Regions from separate parts of the Pectobacterium quasiaquaticum genome, predicted to be linked through region 2. Evidence: predicted binding sites of a transcription regulator. Region 2 holds the regulator's gene; each other region holds the start of a gene.
What was found. Region 2 encodes PurR, which represses purine synthesis genes. Its sites were predicted from a motif close to CANGCAAACGTTTGCNTG; they were not measured.
Positions count from the first base shown of each region.

Region 1: a site for PurR is predicted at 2,344-2,361, ahead of carA (glutamine-hydrolyzing carbamoyl-phosphate synthase small subunit). Genes of this name have one in related genera too.
Region 3: a site for PurR is predicted at 1,523-1,540, ahead of purM (phosphoribosylformylglycinamidine cyclo-ligase). Genes of this name have one in related genera too.
Region 4: a site for PurR is predicted at 2,527-2,544, ahead of purH (bifunctional phosphoribosylaminoimidazolecarboxamide formyltransferase/IMP cyclohydrolase). Genes of this name have one in related genera too.

Region 1 is NZ_CP065177.1:3,768,500-3,772,752, forward strand. Features, by position in the region: gene carB (carbamoyl-phosphate synthase large subunit) at 1-958, opposite strand, end outside; gene carA (glutamine-hydrolyzing carbamoyl-phosphate synthase small subunit) at 973-2,121, opposite strand; gene dapB (4-hydroxy-tetrahydrodipicolinate reductase) at 2,567-3,388, opposite strand; gene ispH (4-hydroxy-3-methylbut-2-enyl diphosphate reductase) at 3,727-4,253, opposite strand, start outside.
Region 2 is NZ_CP065177.1:2,455,978-2,460,230, reverse strand. Features, by position in the region: gene IG609_RS11290 (riboflavin synthase) at 1-382, shown strand, start outside; gene cfa (cyclopropane fatty acyl phospholipid synthase) at 477-1,628, opposite strand; gene purR (HTH-type transcriptional repressor PurR) at 1,960-2,985, opposite strand; gene cydH (cytochrome bd-I oxidase subunit CydH) at 3,375-3,464, shown strand; gene IG609_RS11270 (C40 family peptidase) at 3,681-4,253, opposite strand, start outside.
Region 3 is NZ_CP065177.1:3,153,404-3,157,656, reverse strand. Features, by position in the region: gene purN (phosphoribosylglycinamide formyltransferase) at 1-389, opposite strand, end outside; gene purM (phosphoribosylformylglycinamidine cyclo-ligase) at 389-1,426, opposite strand; gene upp (uracil phosphoribosyltransferase) at 1,765-2,391, shown strand; gene uraA (uracil permease) at 2,743-4,032, shown strand; gene hda (DnaA inactivator Hda) at 4,133-4,253, shown strand, end outside.
Region 4 is NZ_CP065177.1:250,398-254,650, forward strand. Features, by position in the region: gene purD (phosphoribosylamine--glycine ligase) at 1-777, opposite strand, end outside; gene purH (bifunctional phosphoribosylaminoimidazolecarboxamide formyltransferase/IMP cyclohydrolase) at 795-2,384, opposite strand; rRNA gene IG609_RS01155 (16S ribosomal RNA) at 2,991-4,253, shown strand, end outside.

The DNA of each region.
Region 1 (4,253 bases), 1.3 Mb from region 2:
CAATCGGGAAGCCCGTCGCTTTAGAGGCCAACGCGGAAGAACGTGATACACGCGGATTCATTTCGATAACAATCAGACGGCCAGTTTTCGGGTTTACCGAGAACTGAACGTTGGAACCGCCCGTTTCTACGCCGATTTCACGCAGTACCGCCATCGAGGCGTTACGCATGATTTGATATTCTTTATCGGTCAGCGTTTGCGCCGGTGCGACGGTGATGGAGTCTCCGGTGTGGATCCCCATCGCATCGAAGTTTTCGATGGAGCAGACGATGATGCAGTTGTCGTTCTTATCACGCACCACTTCCATCTCATACTCTTTCCAACCGATCAGCGATTCATCGATCAGCAGCTCTTTGGTTGGAGACAGATCCAGACCACGTTCGCAAATCTCTTCGAACTCTTCACGATTGTACGCGATACCGCCACCGGTGCCGCCCATCGTAAAGGAAGGACGGATGATGCACGGGAAGCCGACGTCAGCCGCAACCGCCAGCGCTTCTTCCATATTGTGTGCAATACCGGAACGCGCGGTATCCAGACCGATCTTCTTCATTGCTACGTCGAAGCGGCGGCGATCTTCTGCTTTATCAATCGCATCCGCCGTTGCACCAATCATGGTAACGCCGAATTCGGCCAGCACGCCCTGACGTTCCAGCTCCAGCGCACAGTTCAGCGCAGTCTGGCCGCCCATCGTTGGCAGCACCGCATCTGGACGCTCTTTTTCAATGATTTTGCGCACCACTTCCCAGTGAATCGGCTCGATGTAGGTCGCATCGGCCATTTCCGGGTCGGTCATGATGGTTGCTGGGTTGGAGTTCACCAGAATAACGCGGTAACCCTCTTCACGCAGCGCTTTACACGCCTGTGCACCCGAGTAGTCAAACTCACACGCCTGGCCGATAACAATCGGGCCTGCGCCCAGAATCAGGATGCTTTTAATATCTGTACGTTTTGGCATTTTCTCGCTCCTGATTATTTAGCTGAAGAACGGTAAGTCTGAATCAAGTCAATAAAGTGGTCGAACAGCGGCGCGGCATCGTGCGGGCCTGGGCTCGCTTCTGGGTGACCCTGGAAGCTGAACGCGGGCTTATCCGTGCGGTGAATCCCTTGAACCGTATGGTCGAACAGGGATTTATGCGTGACGCGCAGCGTGGCAGGCAGATTATTTTCATCAACCGCAAAGCCGTGGTTCTGCGCGGTAATCATCACACAGTTGTTATCCAGATCTTTGACCGGATGGTTGCCACCGTGGTGACCCAGCTTCATTTTGATGGTCTTGGCACCGCTCGCCAGTGCCAGCAGTTGGTGACCCAGACAAATGCCGAATACCGGAATATCCGTTTCCAGGAAGGTTTTGATCGCGCGAATCGCGTAGTCGCACGGTTCCGGGTCACCCGGGCCGTTAGAGAGGAAAATGCCGTCTGGATTCAGCTTCAGTACGTCCTCAGCAGGTGTCTGCGCCGGAACCACCGTCAGGCGGCAGCCGCGATCCACCAGCATACGCAGAATGTTGCGTTTCACACCATAGTCATAAGCCACAACGTGGTAAGGCAGTTCGCTTTCGTTTTTCGCCGCTGGCAATTCGCCTTCCAGCGTCCAGCTTCCCTGTAACCAGTTGTAGCTTTCTGGCGTCGTCACTTCTTTTGCCAGATCCATGCCCTTCAGCCCTGGGAACGCTTTCGCTTTCTCCAGCGCGACAGCAGCATCCGGCGCATCGCCCGCGATGATGCAGCCATTCTGTGCGCCTTTTTCACGCAGCAGACGGGTCAGTTTACGGGTATCGATATCAGCAATGGCGACGATGTTGTTGCGTTTGAGGTATTCAGACAGGCTTTCTTCACTACGGTAGTTGCTGGCAATCAGAGGTAAATCACGAATAACCAGACCTTGAGCCTGTACAGAGGGGGATTCTTCATCGTTGGCATTGGTGCCGACATTACCGATATGGGGATAAGTGAGAGTGACAATCTGGCGGGAATAGGAAGGATCAGTAAGGATTTCTTGATAACCGGTCATCGACGTATTGAAGACCACTTCCCCCACTGCCGACCCTTCTGCCCCAATGGCCCGACCGTGGAATTGGGTTCCGTCTTCCAGAACCAATAGCGCTGACTTAATCAAAACACCCTCCAAGGAATAAACAATCACGTTATTTGCATATTAATTCAGATTTGAGTCACTAAATCAATGCAAAAACTACCCGTAAGGCCAATTTTTGGCAAATTGGGCGCATTTTAATGATGGTCTTCCCGATTGTCTACCCAAACCGCTTTTTTTCTCTTATTTTTATGCTTTACGAAATAAATAGTGGCCCACTGACGTAAAAAACCCTATCAACTGAGAGAAGTAAACGGTTGCGAGACAACATTGCTAAAATAAGAGTAACAAATCACCAGCCAAGGACATTTTGAGAGTAAGGAGGGAAAATCATCACTAAAAAATAGAATAAAACACAAACAAAAATCAATGGTGATAGAAAAAATAATCCAAAAAGATAAAAGTAAAGGTGATCATAAAAATAACCACCTTTATCAGTTAGATATAATATCTATATAAAAATTAAATACTATAAATCATTCAGAGAAAGCACATCTCTCATATCAAAAATGCCACTTTCTTTCGAACTAATCCAGATAGCGGCTCTTACTGCACCATTGGCAAACGTCATACGGCTGGATGCCTTGTGGGTAATCTCAACGCGCTCGCCAATGTCAGCAAACATCGCCGTATGTTCACCGACAATATCGCCCGCTCGCACGGTCGCAAAACCAATGCTTTTCGGATCGCGTTCACCCGTATAGCCTTCACGCGCATACACGGCACAGGACTTCAGATCGCGTCCCAACGCATCGGCGATCGCTTCGCCCATCGCCAGCGCGGTACCCGATGGCGCATCCACTTTGTGACGGTGGTGTGCTTCAATGATTTCGATATCAGTATAGTCGCCCATGACCTTGGCCGCCTTTTCCAGCAGCTTCAGCATGACATTGACGCCAACGCTGAAGTTCGCCGCAAACACAATCCCGATATCCTGCGCAGCCTGCTTAATCGCCGCTTTCCCTGCGTCATCAAAGCCAGTTGTGCCAATAATCATGCCTTTACGGTGCTGACGACAAAACGCCAGATGCGCTAAGGTGCCTTCCGGGCGAGTGAAGTCGATCAAAATATCGAAATCATTCTGCACGGCATCCAGACTTTCATTCACGGTAATACCGCTTTTACCCAGCCCAGCAAGTTCGCCGGCATCGCTTCCTATCAGAGACGAACCAGAACGCTCCAGCGCCGCGCCCAATACCACGCCGTCCATTTGCTCGATAGCCTGAATCAGTTGGCGTCCCATACGGCCGCCCGCGCCTACAACCGCAATACGGATGGATGAATCCTTCATAATGTCTCTCTCTTTTTGATCCTGACGACATAAAAATAACATCAGGTTAACGGGCGCTGCGCACTATCGCCAGCGGATTTACCGCCAGATTAGAAAATACTGTTTGAAGCCGCAGAAAATCAGCAAAACTGTCTAACCACAGACAGCAAAATGGCGCATCAGAGCGATGAAAAGCCGCAAGGTATTTGAAGATAAGCAAAAGTGGTCAAAATTAAACCACATGGCATAACGCATAAAAATTCATTTTTATGCATTAACATTTTCATGGGTGAATAACAGGGGAACATAGATAGGAATAACAGCGATAGGGCCGAAGAAGCCCTACCGCAGAAACAGCATTAATCTATCTGTTTGACGTCAACACGCAGTTCTTTCGGCACTTCAAAGACGATGTTTTCTTCACGTCCCTGCATTTCAACCGCCACCTTGCCGCCTAATGCTTTCAGGCGCTGAATCACCTGTTGTACCAGAATATCCGGTGCCGATGCGCCTGCGGTTACCCCAACATGCGAAGCGCCCGCTAGCCATAACTCCTGGATATCTTCTGCTGAATCAATCAGATAAGCTGCTTTCCCCGCGCGCTGTGCTAATTCAGCAAGGCGATTGGAGTTTGAGGAGTTTTTAGAGCCGACGACAAAAACGACATCCGCCTTATCCGACAAGTGGCGAACGGCTTCCTGACGATTGGTCGTGGCATAGCAGATGTCATCTTTACGCGGGCCGACGATCTGCGGGAAACGCTCACGCAATGCATCAATCACCGCATAGGTATCATCAACAGAAAGCGTGGTCTGCGTCATAAAACACAGATTGCTTTCGTCTTTTACCTGTAGCTGCCAGACATCCTCAGGGGATTCCACCAGAT
Region 2 (4,253 bases):
GCGTGCCGCAAAATTCGGTGATGAGATCGGTGGGCACGTCATGTCAGGCCACATCATGTGTACGGCGGAAGTGGTGAAGATTCAGGTGTCAGAGAATAACCATCAGATTTGGTTCCGTCTGGCAGATGAAGCACTGATGAAATACGTGCTACATAAAGGCTTCGTTGGGATTGACGGTATCAGCCTGACGGTAGGAGAAGTAACCCGTGGACGCTTCTGCGTGCATTTAATTCCAGAAACGCTGAATCGCACCACGCTGGGGCAGAAGCGTCTGGGAAATCGCATTAATATCGAAATCGACCCGCAGACACAGGCCGTAGTCGATACGGTCGAGCGCGTGTTGGCGAGTAAGCAGGCGAGTGACCTGGGCAAAGAAGAGTAATTTTCGCGTTGCCTGTGCTTGTAAACCGGACGAATAGCCTCGTCCGGTTTCTCTTTTCAGTCAGCACACGACTTTCTGTCAACACACAATGCTGTCAGCGCGCAACGCGCAATCCACCGTCGACCCCATCCGTGCTGAACAAGACCTGCCAGAGCTGAAGTTCCCTTGCTCTGAAAGCCCCTGCACAAAAGTTAAGATAGTAGCTGAACATCCGGCGGAAGCGGGCCGTGTAGCGTGTGGAAAGCCGTGGCCAGTTCTGCTGAAAGCGAGCGTGCCAGGCCATTAAGGTACGATCGTAATCAGCACCGAAATTATGCCAGTCTTCCATCACCAAATAAGGCTCGCTTGCCTGCGCAATATGCTGTACGGAGGGAATACAGCCGTTGGGGAAGATGTATTTATGAATCCAGGGATCGATGTGCGGATTGGTCTTATTGGCCCCGATGGTATGTAGCAGAAACAGCCCATCGGGTTTTAGATTACGCCGCACGACGCGGAAATAATTGTCATAGTTGCGTGGCCCGACGTGTTCAAACATGCCAACTGACACCACGCGATCGAATTGCCGATCGAGATCGCGGTAATCCTGTAATTCAATGGTGACGTTCAGATCCTGACAACGTCGCTGTGCCAGCACCTGTTGTTCTCTGGAAATGGTGATGCCGTACACTGAAACACCGTAGTGACGTGCCGCGAATTCGGCCAACCCGCCCCAGCCACAGCCGATATCCAGCAGCGTCATCCCTGATGTTAACTGGAGCTTTTCGCAGATCATGGCGAGTTTATCTTCCTGCGCCTGTTCCAGCGTCTGTGCCTGTTTCCAATAGGCGCAGGAGTATTGCATATAGGGATCCAGCATCAGGGTAAAGAGGTCGTTACCTAAATCGTAATGCGCTTTACCGACAACCTGAGCGCGTCGACGGGATTGTAAATTCGTGACGCGGGAGAGGGCGACGCGCGTCAGGTCGTGCAGACGGCGGGGCAGCCTGGCATCCAGCCCCGCGCGCATGACGCGATGGGAAAACATATCCAGCCGTTCACACTCCCACCATTCATCCATGTAGCTTTCTCCCAGCCCCAGCGATCCCTCACGCAGGATACGTTTAAAGAAATTGGGGTTGGTCACGCGGATGTCAAAAGGGCGAGTGCCGTTGATGGCGATATCCGCGCTGGCCAGCATGTCTTGCACGATGTGGAACCAGGGCGCGGTATTAGGATCCCATTCTTCTGTATAAGGTAAACCCATCATGTCTCCTTAACTTTTCACATGTAAAAGTATCGTAAAACATACCTGGACAACACTTATCGCAGCCGAGGTATCGGCTGTCACCAGAGAAAATGAAACACGGTATTATACCCGTCATACTTCAAGCCGCATGTACGTTGGCTACGTTCACTCACCCGAATCACTTACTTGAGTAAGCTCATCGGGATTCCCTCGCTTGCCGCCTTCATGCAACTCGAATTATTTAGGGTATAGAATTATAACGGCTTCAGCCAGCATACAAGAGAATTGGCTGAAGCAGAGAGAGGATGCAGGCAGGAATAAGAAAAACGGCTGTACAGAATAGCGGCGACTAGCGGCGATAGTCGAGGTAGGGGCCGTCTGCCACCGAGCGGCGCTCAATCAACGTCGGGTGCACTTCAATGACGTGCGCATCTTCCCGTTTACTAGTGATTCGATCCAGTAGCATAGAGAACGCGGATTGACCCAGACGCTCCTTTGGCTGGTGGATGGTGGTCAGCGCAGGCGTAAAGAAACGCGCGTGGCGCACGTTGTCATAACCGATCACCGAAATATCCTGCGGCACGCGCAGACCCAGCTCGTCAGCCGCACAGATGGCCCCCATCGCCATAATATCGCCGCCGCAGAATACAGCCGTTGGACGCTGTTTCTGTGCGAGGATCTGATGCATGGCTTTATAGCCGGATTCTGGTTCAAAATCGCCTCGAACCACCCATTCGTCGCGTACGGTGATGTCGGCTTCCTTCAGCGCTTTCAAAAAGCCGAGGTAGCGTCCGCTGCCGGTGTTGCGTTCTTGAGTGCCGGGGATGGCGCCGATATCCCGATGGCCGCGTTCAATCAGGTAGCGGCCTGCCATATAACCGCCTTCAAAGGCGTTATCGATAATCGTATCGGTAAAATCGCTGTGCATCTGTCCCCAGTCCATCACGACCATCGGAATGCTGCGATAATCTTCCAACATCGACAACAGCTCTGGTGGATATTCGGCGCACATTACCAGCAGGCCGTCGACGCGTTTTTGCGCCAGCATGGAAAGATAAGCGCGCTGCTTGCCGATGTCGTTATGCGAATTACACAGCACCAGCGTGTAGCCTTTGGCGTAGCAGCTATTTTCAACGGCTTCAATGATCTCGGCGAAATAGGGTGCTTCACTGGAAGTGGCCAGCAAGCCGATAGATTTAGTGTGATTAACTTTGAGGCTGCGGGCGACGGCGCTGGGTGAATAGTGCAATTCTTTGATTGCTGCCCTGACGGCTGCCTTAGTCTCTTCGGCGACGAAACGTGTTTTATTGATCACGTGCGATACGGTTGTGGTGGAAACGCCAGCACGTTTTGCCACATCTTTAATCGTTGCCATCTAAAAATGACTCCTGAACTTACCTGTTATAGACGTAAGTATATTGTTAATCGTTTGCCTACGTTTAATGTTCTTCTTCTAAGCTAAAAAACAGGATTTCAGAAGGAGAATGCCGAATGTTATACCGAAGGGATCTGGGTTGACGTTTTTCGACTGATACGTAGCGCTTTCATAAACAGCGGATTGTGTCCGATTTATCATGAAAGTGAAAGGGCTAATTTATACTATTAGTGATGCATTCGTCCGAGATTTTTCGCTACAATTATGAAAGAATCGTAATAACCCTATTATTTGTGGCTTTTACTACCTAAACGGGTTTGGCTGTGAACGGTGGTGTCTTTTCAGATGAAGCTTTCAGATAAAATTCGTTCGTTAATAAGGAGTAATTCATGGATACAGATCTGAAGATGTCTTTGCTGACAACTGTTGGTTCGTTGGCTGTGATCATCGCGTTTAGTTTTATTGCGGTGCTGAACTAACCGAACGGTGCCTCTGGGCGGGTTAGGTATTCAGACACGTTGATGATGCATAAAACGTGTCTGAATCGTTTTATACCCGTCATACTTCAAGTTGCATGTGCGTTGGCTTCGTTCACTCACCCGAATCACTTACTTGAGTAAGTTCATCGGGATTCCTTCGCTTGCCGCCTTCCTGAAACTCGAATTATTTAGGGTATACCAGATATAATCTGTCTCTTAACGAATCGTCTGCGGTGTGACCACGCGACGTGCACCAACGTAGTGCTCCTGCCAATAATCTTCACTCAGCTTGCTGATACGAATGTCTGAGCCTGTCCGTGGCGACTGAATAAATTTTCCTTCCCCCAGATAAACCCCGACGTGATCGGCTGCCCCACGATTATTGATGCGGAAGAAGACCAGATCGCCACTTTCCAGCTCACTCTTTTTAATCGGAGCAGCATCACGCAGGTGATACATTTCGTTTGCAGTGCGTGGAATTTGGATCTTAACGACATCTTTGTAGGCGTAATAAACCAGTCCGCTACAGTCGAATCCGGTAAAGGGAGAGGAACCGCCCCAGTGGTAAGGCTTACCTATCTGACTCATCAATTTATTCATTGCGGTCGTTTTGGCATGCTGATAGCGTTTTTTATGTGCGGCGCTTAGCGCCATACCTTTTTCTGTCGGCGCTGGATTTTTATCCGCTTTCCCCTTGAGTGCGGTCTTCTTCAGTCCGGTTTTGACTCTGGCTTGTGCGGTGGTTTGTTTCTCTTCTTCAGGCTTCAGCTTTTTAAGATTCTTTTTCAC
Region 3 (4,253 bases), 700 kb from region 2:
TCGCCATTTTCCAGCGCCTTGCGGTGTGTATGCAGGCCGGGATATTTGGGCAGCAGAGAAGGATGAATGTTCAGCATTTTGCCGGCAAACTGGGCAACAAATTCTGGGCTAAGAATCCGCATGTAACCTGCCAGAACCACCAGCGCCGGCTCATATTGCTCAATTTCATTTGCCAGTGCGGCATCAAATGCGGCGCGGTCGGCAAAGTCTTCAGGATTCAGGACGCACGTAGGAATATCCGCATCCTGTGCGCGTTCTAGCCCGTAAGCCTCCGCATTATTACTGAATACGGCGACGATCTTTCCTTTAAGGCGTCCGTTCTTACAGGCGTCAATCAACGCCTGTAAGTTGCTTCCATGACCTGAAATCAGCACAACGATGTTTTTCATCAGTTAATAACCACTGCGTCTCCGGCATCGGTTTGAGTAATGACGCCGATTTTCCATGCGTTTTCGCCGCTGCTGTTGAGTAATGCAACGGCCTCGTCTGCCTGTTCGGCTGGCAGTGCGATGATCATACCAACACCGCAGTTGAAAGTACGATACATTTCGTGACGGCTGACATTACCTGCCTGTTGCAGCCAGTTGAAAACGGCAGGCCATTGCCAACTGGATTCGTCGATCGTCGCCTGCATGCCTTCTGGCAGTACGCGTGGGATATTTTCCCAGAAGCCGCCGCCGGTCAGGTGAGAAATGGCGTGGACATCGACTTTCTCAATCAGGGACAGTATAGATTTCACGTAGATTTTGGTCGGGGCCAGCAGGTGATCGGCCAGTGATTTACCTTCCAGCTCGAACTGCTCTGGATCGGTTTTGCTGACTTCGAGCACTTTGCGCACCAGCGAATAGCCGTTTGAATGCGGGCCGCTGGAAGCGAGGGCAACCAGAACATCGCCGTTCTGAACTTTGCTGCCGTCAATAATTTCTGATTTTTCTACCACACCGACGCAGAAGCCAGCAACGTCGTAGTCTTCGCCGTGATACATACCCGGCATTTCGGCGGTTTCACCACCGACCAGCGCACAGCCTGATTGCTTACAGCCTTCCGCGATACCGGTAATCACACTGGCTGCGGTGTCAACATCCAGCTTGCCTGTAGCGTAATAGTCGAGGAAGAACAGCGGTTCAGCGCCCTGAACGACCAGATCGTTCACACACATCGCAACCAGATCGATACCAATGGTATCGTGGCGTTTCAGGTCCATCGCCAGGCGCAGTTTGGTGCCGACTCCGTCAGTGCCGGAAACCAGAATCGGTTCGCGGTATTTTTGCGGTAAGGCGCACAAGGCACCGAAACCACCCAATCCACCCATAACTTCCGGGCGACGGGTCTGTTTCACTACACCTTTGATACGGTCTACCAATGCATTACCCGCATCGATATCCACGCCTGCGTCTTTATAGCTGAGAGAGGTTTTGTCGGTCACTGCTGAGTCCCCACGAAGGTTACGGGTCGTATTCAGAAAACACGGTATTTAGAAAACATACTGTGGTAAAAATAATGCGCGCTAATTCTAACAGTGTAGGCAATCGTTTGCGAGTGATGAGTCATCGGCTGGCTATTTTTCGTTAATGGCGACAATTTCTTTCCTCGGTTGATCTGGATCAGGCTTAATCATATGGCGCTAAGTAAAAAAGGCGGTATAATCCCGCGATTTTTTTTACGACGGGCTCTCATGCCCGCCGCCCTGCGGGCCGCCGCAAGCGGTGTTTAAAAACGCGCTTGGCGTTTTTGTCCGTCCACTTAGCCGATGGGGAGATAATGATGAAGATCGTCGAGGTGAAACACCCACTCGTCAAACACAAACTGGGTTTGATGCGTGAGAACGATATTAGCACGAAGCGTTTTCGTGAGCTGGCTTCCGAAGTGGGAAGTTTGCTGACTTACGAAGCGACGGCTGACCTGGCAACCGAAAAAGTCACCATTGATGGTTGGTGCGGTCCGGTTGAAGTCGATCAGATCAAAGGCAAGAAAATTACCGTCGTACCGATTCTGCGTGCAGGGTTGGGGATGATGGACGGCGTGCTGGAAAATGTGCCTAGCGCGCGTATCAGCGTTGTCGGCATATACCGTGATGAAGAGACGCTGGAGCCTGTTCCTTATTTCCAGAAGCTGGTTTCCAATATCGAAGAGCGCATGGCGCTGGTGGTTGACCCCATGCTGGCAACCGGTGGCTCAATGATTGCGACGATCGATCTGCTGAAAAAAGCAGGTTGTCACAGCATTAAGGTACTGGTATTGGTCGCGGCGCCAGAAGGGATTGCCGCACTGGAAAAAGCCCACCCAGATGTCGAACTTTACACGGCATCCATCGATAAAGGCCTCAACGAGCAGGGCTACATCATGCCGGGTCTGGGTGATGCGGGCGATAAAATATTTGGTACTAAATAACAGGTAAGCCGACTTATAGTCGGCTTTTTTTTGGCGCAAGGATACCCGTCATACTTCAAGCTGCTTGTGCGTTGGCCGCCCTTACTCACTCCAGTCACTTACTTGTGTAAGCTCTTGGAGATTCGTGCGGTTGCCGCCTTCACGCAACTCGAATTATTTAGGGTATCGGTATTGCCTATGGTGTGCCACGGCCTGTGTTACGTCACACGCAGTTCTTTTATACATCAGCAGTCAACATGTTCCTGCTTCACTACGGTGGGGTTGGATGAGTTTGGCTGTCATAAGAAGTGTGGGTATACCTGCACACATAAATAGCAACACTAGATAACAACACTACAGAGGATATTGAAGATGACTCGTCGCGCCATCGGGGTAAGTGAACGACCACCCTTGTTACAAACCATCCCGTTGAGTTTCCAGCATCTGTTCGCGATGTTTGGCGCTACCGTTCTGGTACCCATTCTGTTCAAGATCAATCCGGCAACCGTACTGTTATTCAACGGTGTAGGTACGCTGCTTTATTTATTCATTTGTAAGGGCAAAATCCCGGCGTATTTGGGGTCGAGCTTCGCGTTTATTTCCCCGGTTTTGCTGCTGTTGCCGCTGGGGTATGAAGTTGCACTGGGTGGCTTCATCATGTGTGGCGTGTTGTTCTGTCTGGTGGCGCTGATTGTTAAGAAAGCGGGCACCGGCTGGCTGAATGTGCTGTTTCCGCCTGCGGCGATGGGGGCGATTGTCGCCGTTATCGGTCTTGAACTGGCGGGTGTCGCAGCGGGAATGGCTGGGTTGCTGCCTGCCGATGGCACTTCTGTCGATTCTACCGCGGTGACGATTTCACTGGCGACGCTGGCAATCACCATTCTGGGCTCGGTGCTGTTTCGCGGCTTTCTGGCGATCATCCCGATTCTGATCGGGGTACTGGCTGGCTATGCGCTGTCGTTCGCGCTAGGCGTGGTGGATTTGACTCCGATTCGTGAAGCGCACTGGTTCGCGATGCCGACATTCTATACGCCACGTTTTGAGTGGTTTGCCATTCTGGCGATTCTGCCTGCGGCGCTGGTGGTGATCGCGGAACACGTTGGTCACCTGGTGGTGACGGCGAATATCGTGAAGAAAGATCTAATGCGTGAACCGGGGCTGCACCGCTCTATGTTCGCCAACGGCATTTCTACTGTGCTGTCTGGCTTCTTCGGTTCCACACCGAACACAACCTACGGTGAAAACATCGGCGTGCTGGCGATTACCAAAGTGTACAGCACCTGGGTGATCGGCGGTGCGGCGATCCTGGCGATTCTGCTTTCCTGCGTGGGCAAACTGGCAGCGGCGATTCAGGCTGTACCGGTCCCTGTTATGGGCGGCGTGTCGCTGCTGCTGTACGGCGTAATTGGTGCATCCGGTATTCGCGTGCTGATTGAATCCAAAGTGGATTACAACAAAGCGCAGAACCTGATCCTGACCTCCGTGATTCTGATCATCGGCGTCAGCGGTGCGAAAGTGCATCTGGGCTCGACCGAATTGAAGGGCATGGCGCTGGCGACGGTTGTTGGTATCGGCATGAGTCTGGTGTTTAAGGTCATCAGCCTGTTCCGCAAAGAGGAAGAGATCCTCGATGCGCCGGAAGAGAACGACGCGCGTTCATAACCGCGTCATTCCTCCCCTGTTGAGGCCGTGCGTATCGCGTCCTCAACAGGGGCCGGTTTCTGTGATAAACTCGATCCGTTTCCTGCCCGTTTTGCTTGAGGTGATTCTGAACACGCCGGCACAGCTTTCATTGCCACTCTACTTACCCGATGACGAAACATTTGCCAGTTTCTATCCGGGTGAAAACGCGTCTCTTCTTGCCGCCGTCAATAATGCTTTGT
Region 4 (4,253 bases), 2.2 Mb from region 2:
CATGCCGTTGACGGTCGGCCAAATCACCTGATCCATCACGCGCTGGTGGATTTCATCGGTCACGACCGGAGCTGGCGAATAAGCGCCCATACCACCGGTATTCGGGCCCGTATCTTTATCCCCAACACGCTTATGGTCCTGACTGGTTGCCATCGGCAAGACATTCTTGCCATCTACCATCACGATGAAGCTGGCTTCTTCGCCATCAAGGAACTCTTCCACCACGATACGGTGTCCGGCATCGCCGAATGCATTCCCCGCTAGCATATCCTGAATGGCGTTCTCTGCTTCCTGCAACGTCATGGCGACAATCACGCCTTTACCCGCGGCTAGTCCGTCGGCCTTGATGACGATAGGTGCGCCTTTGCTGCGTACATAGGCCAGCGCGGGTTCAACTTCGGTGAAGTTCTGGTATTCCGCTGATGGGATATTGTGGCGTGCCAGAAAATCTTTAGTAAAGGCTTTAGAGCCTTCTAACTGTGCAGCGCCCTGCGTTGGGCCAAAGATTTTTAGCCCCGCGCTCTGAAATGCATCCACAACACCGATAACTAGCGGTGTTTCCGGGCCAACGATGGTCAAATCGATGTGGTTTTCCTGCGCAAAAGCGACTAACGCTGGAATATCAGTGGCGGCGATATCGACGTTGGTCAGCGCTGGTTCAAGCGCGGTACCCGCATTTCCTGGAGCAACATAAACACGTTTCGCCAGCGGTGACTGCGAGGCTTTCCAGGCTAGCGCGTGCTCGCGTCCGCCATTACCAATTACTAAAATGTTCATTTCGGTCAGCTCCAGAATTAATGGCGGAAATGGCGCATGTCGGTAAAGATCATCGCAATGCCGTGTTCGTTGGCGGCAGCAATGACTTCATCATCACGAATCGACCCGCCCGGTTGGATCACGCAGGTAATGCCAACAGCAGCCGCGGCATCAATACCATCACGGAATGGGAAGAACGCATCAGATGCCATGGCGGAACCTTTTACTTCCAGCCCTTCGTCGCTCGCTTTGATGCCGGCGATTTTCGCTGAGTAAACGCGACTCATCTGGCCAGCACCTATCCCGATGGTCATGTTGTCGCGTGCGTACACAATCGCATTGGATTTAACGAACTTAGCCACTTTCCAGCAGAAAAGGGCATCACGTAATTCCTGTTCGCTCGGCTGGCGCTCGCTGACGACACGCAATTGAGATGAATCGACCATGCCCAGATCGCGGTCCTGTACCAGTAAACCACCGTTGACGCGTTTGAAGTCCAGACCAGGAACGCGTTGCTGCCAGCTACCGCTGGTCAGGACGCGTACGTTTTGTTTGGCTGCGGTCACCTTCAATGCGGCCTCGCTGGCAGATGGCGCAATAATGACTTCGACAAACTGGCGGCTAATGATGGCCTTCGCCGTCTCTTCATCCAGCTCGCGGTTGAAAGCGATAATGCCGCCGAATGCCGATGTTGGGTCGGTTTTATAGGCACGCTCGTAAGCATCAAGAATTGAGTCGCCAATTGCTACGCCGCACGGATTCGCATGCTTAACGATAACGCAGGCCGGTTCGGCGAATTCTTTCACACATTCCAGCGCCGCATCGGTATCGGCAATGTTGTTATAAGACAGCGCTTTGCCTTGTAACTGTGTCGAGGTGGCGACAGAGGCCTCGTGAATATTCTCTTCTATATAGAAGGCAGCTTGCTGATGGCTGTTCTCGCCATAGCGCATGTCCTGCTTTTTGATGTAGTTCAGGTTTAACGTGCGCGGGAAGTTGCCTGATGGTTTATCGGTTTCACCGTGGTAAGGCGGAACCAGTGCACCAAAGTAGTTGGCAATCATACTGTCGTAAGCGGCAGTGTGTTCGAAGGCTTTAATGGCTAAATCGAAACGGGTTTCGTAGGTCAGTGAACCCTCGTTGGCGTCGATTTCATTAATGATGGTGCTGTAGTCGCTGCTCTTGACCACGATAGCCACATCTTTATGGTTCTTGGCGGCGGAGCGGACCATCGTCGGGCCACCGATATCGATGTTCTCAACCGCATCTTCTAACGTGCAGTTCTCACGAGCGACGGTCTGAGCAAACGGATACAAATTCACAACGACGATATCAATCGGCTTGATGTCGTGCTGTGTCATGATCGCATCATCTTGATCGCGCCGTCCCAGAATGCCGCCGTGTACTTTTGGGTGCAGTGTCTTCACTCGCCCATCCATCATTTCTGGGAAACCGGTGTAGTCAGAGACTTCAGTCACCGCTAACCCAGCATCGGCCAGCAAACGGGCTGTTCCACCCGTTGAAAGGAGCTCGACGCCACGGTGGGACAGAGCTTGAGCAAATTCGACAATACCTGCTTTGTCAGAAACGCTGAGCAGAGCGCGGCGAATTGGACGGCGTTGTTGCATGATGATGTTATCCCCTGGATTTGGGTAGTCAGTAAAGAACGGTATGTGAATATCGTCTTTGTCAGAGCCATAATTGCGGAATAAAGAGAAATATTCAGTTAGCGTTCGCAAAAACACGACGATTTTGAACGGGGTGAATTGTAGCGAAAACGTTTGCGTGATGCTCGTCAATTTTTGAGTAGAATGCTTTCTGTGGATAAGTTTGTGCAAAAATAGGTATAAAGTGGGGTTTTGCTGTGGAATGCAGCAAACAGTCATTTTTCTTTAAAACACCTATTGCGGCCTGACGAGAAGTCCCTATAATGCGCCTCCACTGACACGGCAACAGCGACTTACGAAGTTGGTGTGACAGAAAAAAATTCAACGAAGGCGGTCAGTAATGACTTGACTTCACAGCGGAAAAGCATAATATATGCGGCCCGCGCCACGGAAGATGTGGCACTGCTCTTTAACAATTTAATCAGACAATCTGTGTGGGCACTCACAAGACCGTATCTTAACGATATAAAAAAGTCTTGAAGAGTGAACAACAGTAAATTCATTACGAATAAACAGTTACTAATTCTTTGAGCATCGCTGACGAGTTCAGCAAATCAAACAAATCTTAAATTGAAGAGTTTGATCATGGCTCAGATTGAACGCTGGCGGCAGGCCTAACACATGCAAGTCGAGCGGTAGCACAGGAGAGCTTGCTCTCTGGGTGACGAGCGGCGGACGGGTGAGTAATGTCTGGGAAACTGCCTGATGGAGGGGGATAACTACTGGAAACGGTAGCTAATACCGCATAACGTCTTCGGACCAAAGAGGGGGACCTTAGGGCCTCTCGCCATCGGATGTGCCCAGATGGGATTAGCTAGTAGGTGAGGTAATGGCTCACCTAGGCGACGATCCCTAGCTGGTCTGAGAGGATGACCAGCCACACTGGAACTGAGACACGGTCCAGACTCCTACGGGAGGCAGCAGTGGGGAATATTGCACAATGGGCGCAAGCCTGATGCAGCCATGCCGCGTGTGTGAAGAAGGCCTTCGGGTTGTAAAGCACTTTCAGCGGGGAGGAAGGCGATGAGGTTAATAACCTTATCGATTGACGTTACCCGCAGAAGAAGCACCGGCTAACTCCGTGCCAGCAGCCGCGGTAATACGGAGGGTGCAAGCGTTAATCGGAATGACTGGGCGTAAAGCGCACGCAGGCGGTCTGTTAAGTTGGATGTGAAATCCCCGGGCTTAACCTGGGAACTGCATTCAAAACTGACAGGCTAGAGTCTTGTAGAGGGGGGTAGAATTCCAGGTGTAGCGGTGAAATGCGTAGAGATCTGGAGGAATACCGGTGGCGAAGGCGGCCCCCTGGACAAAGACTGACGCTCAGGTGCGAAAGCGTGGGGAGCAAACAGGATTAGATACCCTGGTAGTCCACGCTGTAAACGATGTCGATTTGGAGGTTGTGCCCTTGAGGCGTGGCTTCCGGAGCTAACGCGTTAAATCGACCGCCTGGGGAGTACGGCCGCAAGGTTAAAACTCAAATGAATTGACGGGGGCCCGCACAAGCGGTGGAGCATGTGGTTTAATTCGATGCAACGCGAAGAACCTTACCTACTCTTGACATCCAGAGAACTTAGCAGAGATGCTTTGGTGCCTTCGGGAACTCTGAGACAGGTGCTGCATGGCTGTCGTCAGCTCGTGTTGTGAAATGTTGGGTTAAGTCCCGCAACGAGCGCAACCCTTATCCTTTGTTGCCAGCGATTCGGTCGGGAACTCAAAGGAGACTGCCGGTGATAAACCGGAGGAAGGTGGGGATGACGTCAAGTCATCATGGCCCTTACGAGTAGGGCTACACACGTGCTACAATGGCGTATACAAAGAGAAGCGACC